Regions from separate parts of the Halomonas sp. BLK-85 genome, predicted to be linked through region 2. Evidence: predicted binding sites of a transcription regulator. Region 2 holds the regulator's gene; the other holds the start of a gene.

Region 1 (2,200 bases), 260 kb from region 2:
GGTTGGACGTGCTGGCCGACCACGCACGGGGAGGGCGGCCATGAAGGCCTTGATCAGCATTCATGATGTGATGCCTGAAACCCTGGAGCGGGTACGCTGGCTGATAGAGCAGCTTCAGGATAACGGCCATGACGCCATTACCCTGCTGGTGGTGCCGGGGCGGGATTGGCAGGCGGAGGATATTCGCCAACTGGCCGACTGGTCGGCCCAGGGCATTGAGCTTGCCGCCCACGGCTGGCACCACAAGGCGGCGCATGTAAAAGGCCTCTGGCATCGTTTGCACGCCGCCCTGATCTCCCGCGATGTAGCCGAACACCTGGCCCTGGACGCAGAAGGTATAGAGACGCTCATGCACGGCAGTGCTGCCTGGTTTGACCGCCATGGCCTGCCAGCACCCAGCAGCTACGTGCCCCCCGCCTGGGCGCTTGGGGCCTTGCCCAAGGCACGCTGGGCGATGTTGCCCTATCGGCGTATCGAGGTTACCCGTGGCCTGCTGGATACTCGCTCCGGCCAGCTTGAGCCTCTGCCATTGGTGGGGTTTGAAGCGGATACCCGCTTGCGCGCCATTTTTTTGCGCACCTGGAATGGCGTTCAGGCCCGAAAGGCCCGGCGTCAGGGGCGCCCATTGCGCATTGGCATTCACCCGCAGGATGGTGAGCTGCTGCTGGCCGATGACCTGATGGGGTTTATACGTGGTGGATGGACCTCCCGGCGAATGGATGGTCAGGACGCTAGTTGAGAGTGAGTGTCTAGCGCTTGAAAACCCCTCAAGTAAGAGGAATACGGCGGGTCAACTGTGTGAGCTCGTCTCGGATGTCATTCAAGTGTCATGGAGCTGTCGTGGAAACGTCATTCGGGTCTGCAAGGATTGGATTGTCAATAATGTTTTCACCCCTATCCCCTATAGGTGCTCCATGCGCGTTCATACTCATCCGCCTAAACAGCATTCCTTTCTGCGTTCGCTGCTCAGCGTTGCCATTACCGGTGCTTTCAGCCTTGCCGCCCTGCAGGTAAGCGCTGATATGTCGTCACGTTATAACGACAATGATGGCGACCTGGTGGCGGACATTCCCGCCGACGAATCCCAGTGGGTCGACCCTGATACCCTGATCTTTGCCTATACCCCTGTGGAAGACCCGGCTGTTTATGCGGACGTATGGTCGGACTTCCTTGACCACCTGGCTGAGGCCACCGGCAAGCGGGTACAGTTCTTCCCGGTGCAGTCCAACGCCGCTCAGCAGGAAGCCTTGCGCGCAGGCCGGCTGCATGTGGCGGGTTTCAACACCGGCGGTGTACCGGTTGCGGTCAACTGTGGCGGCTTCCGTCCGTTTACCATCATGGCGGCAGAAGACGGTAGTTTCGGGTATGAGATGGAAATCATTACCTACCCGGGCAGCGACATCGAGAGTGTTGAAGATATTCAGGGCAGCCAGCTGGCGTTTACATCACCCACTTCCAACTCCGGTTTCCGCGCACCCTCGGCGCTGTTGCGTTCCGAGTATGGCATGGAAGCCGACGAAGACTTTGAAACGGCATTTTCCGGTTCTCACGACAACTCCATTCTGGGCGTCGTCAACAAGGACTATGAAGCCGCTGCCGTAGCCAACTCCGTGCTCAACCGCATGCTGGCGCGAGACGTGGTTGATGAAGATGACTACGTTTCTATCTTTACCTCCGAAACTTTCCCGACCACCGCTTACGGCACGGCCCATAATCTGACGCCTGAGCTTCAGGAGCAGATCCAGGAGGCTTTCTTCAGCTACGACTGGGAGGGTTCAGCCCTGGAAGCCGAGTTTGCCAATTCCGGTGAGGCCCAGTTTATTCCTATTACTTATGAGCAACACTGGAATGTGATTCGCACCATTGCTGATGCCAACGGCGTGACCTACGACTGCGATTAAATCGCTGATTCAACAAGATGTTGACGGCCAGAAGGCTTGCCTTCTGGCCGTATTGCTGTATCAGGCAAGCTAAAAACGGGATTGAGACCATGCTGAAGTTAAGCGGCCTGGGCAAGCGCTACCCGACCGGGGATCGCGCCCTGACCAATATTGAACTGGCGTTGCCCAAAGGCCAGGTGATGGCCCTGATTGGCCCTTCCGGCGCAGGTAAAAGTACCCTGATTCGCTGCGTTAACCGGCTGGTAGAGCCGACCGAAGGCAGTGTGACGCTGGACGGTACCGAGCTGACCCGGCTTTCC
Region 2 (2,200 bases):
ATGTCCCCCTGGAAGGCTGGCTGCTGTTTTGCGCTAACCTGCTGTGGACGGTGGCCTACGACACCGAATACGCCATGGTAGATCGTGATGATGACCTGAAAATCGGCATCAAGTCGACGGCGGTGCTGTTTGGCCAGGCTGACCGCTTGATCATTGGCCTGCTGCAACTGGCAACACTGGGCCTTCTGGCAACGGTTGGCTGGCGGCTGGGGCTGGGTGGGTTTTTCTGGCTGGGGCTGATTGCCATGGCGGCGACCTTTGCGCACCAGCAGGTTTTGATCCGTCAGCGCGAGCGTGAACGCTGCTTTCAGGCCTTTCTCAATAACCACTGGTCGGGGCTATTGGTATTTGCTGGCATTGTGCTCAGTTTATGGCCCACGGGGGCTTAAACCCGCGTTAATCGGCCTTTTGTCATCTTAATGTCATCAACTCATGGTGAGATCGTCATGGAAATGTCTTGTTTAACACCTTGAGGCTTTGGAATGACCGCCAAGACCGTTTTGATTGTCGATGATGAAGCGTCTATCCGTGAAATGATTGCGGTAGCGCTGGAAATGGCTGACTATCGTGTGCTTGAAGCGGACAACGCCCAGGATGCCCACGCCATGGTGGTCGATCATCAGCCTGATCTGCTCTTGCTTGACTGGATGATGCCAGGCACCAGCGGAATCGAGCTGGCGCGGCGGCTCAAACGTGAGGAATCCACCGCTGAAATGCCGATCATCATGCTGACGGCCAAAGGCGAGGAAGACAACAAGATCCAGGGTCTGGAAGCCGGTGCTGACGATTACATCACCAAGCCTTTCTCACCGCGCGAGCTGGTCGCCCGGCTAAAGGCGGTCTTGCGGCGTACCACACCGCGTGGTGTGGAAGATCCGATCGAAATCGAAGGCTTGCTGCTTGACCCGGTCAGCCACCGCGTCAGTGCTTATGGCAAAGCCGTGGATATGGGCCCTACCGAGTATCGTCTGCTACAGTTCTTCATGACCCATCAGGAGCGTGCCTACACCCGTAGCCAGCTACTGGATCAGGTCTGGGGGGGCAATGTGTACGTGGAAGAACGCACCGTGGATGTACACATTCGCCGCTTGCGCAAGGCGTTAATTGATCACCATCACCTGATTCAGACGGTGCGTGGAACCGGCTATCGTTTCTCTGCACGGGGGTAAGGGTGCGTCTGTGGAGCCGTGAAATATGGCGTTTAATCTGGTTGAGTGCCCTGGGCTTTGTGCTGGGGGCGATTGTCGGCAGCGCAGGCTTTGGGCTGGCGCTTGGCCTGGCCGCCTGCCTTGGCTACCACCTTTATCAGTTGCGTGCCCTGTATCGATGGCTGACCCTGCATCCCCATGACGAGCCGCCCGCTGCCGCCGGCCTTTGGGGCGAGCTGTTTGATCGGCTGTATCGCTATCAGAAAGGTCAGCGGATTACCCAGAATCGCCTGCGCGCTACCCTGGGGCGCATCCAGGAATCCTCCGAAGCCATGCGCGACAGCGTGGTGATGCTCGATAGTCACGGTGACCTTGAGTGGTGGAACAGCGCCGCCGCCAAAATGCTGGGTCTGAAGACTGCTCAGGACCGTGGCCAGCATATTACCAACCTGCTGCGTGATCCGCGTTTTGTGGGCTACTTTAACGCCCGTGACTATGGCGAACCGCTGACCCTGGCATCGCCCATCGACGAGCGGCGCATCCTGCAATACCAGATTACCCTCTACGGTGACGATGAACGTCTGGTGATGGCCCGCGATATTACCCGCTTGCATCGCCTTGAGCAGATGCGTCGCGATTTTGTTGCCAACGTCTCCCACGAGTTGCGCACGCCGCTCACCGTCCTGGCCGGGTACCTGGAGACTTACTCCGACCTGGCCGAGCAGTTGCCGCCACGCCTGGGCCGCAGTATTGGTCAGATGCAGGCCCAGACCACCCGGATGCAGAACCTGGTCGATGACCTTTTACTGCTGTCGCGCCTGGAAATTGATCAGGGCGGCGACGATCACGCGCCGATTGACGTGCATGCCCTGCTGCATAAAGTTGCTGACGATGCGCGGGCGCTGGCCAAAGAGCAACATGATATCCAGTTGGTCATTGGCAGTAATGCGCAGTTGATGGGCAGCGAGCAGGAGCTGCGTAGCGCGATTTCCAACCTGGCCTTCAACGCCGTGCGCTATACCCCACAAGGCAGCCAGATCACTCTGCACTGG

Evidence for each region. The regulator PhoB, encoded in region 2, activates phosphate uptake and scavenging genes when phosphate is short. The targets are predictions, from matches to a motif close to TGTCATANNNNTGTCANA.
Region 1: the regulator PhoB is predicted to act here: its motif matches at 815-832, upstream of phnD (phosphate/phosphite/phosphonate ABC transporter substrate-binding protein).

What each region holds. Positions count from the first base shown of each region.
Region 1 is NZ_CP087731.1:194,997-197,196, forward strand. It holds gene LL947_RS00870 (glycosyltransferase) at 1-44, shown strand, start outside; gene LL947_RS00875 (polysaccharide deacetylase family protein) at 41-739, shown strand; gene phnD (phosphate/phosphite/phosphonate ABC transporter substrate-binding protein) at 915-1,901, shown strand; gene phnC (phosphonate ABC transporter ATP-binding protein) at 1,991-2,200, shown strand, end outside.
Region 2 is NZ_CP087731.1:3,080,150-3,082,349, reverse strand. It holds gene ubiA (4-hydroxybenzoate octaprenyltransferase) at 1-389, shown strand, start outside; gene phoB (phosphate regulon transcriptional regulator PhoB) at 483-1,169, shown strand; gene phoR (phosphate regulon sensor histidine kinase PhoR) at 1,172-2,200, shown strand, end outside.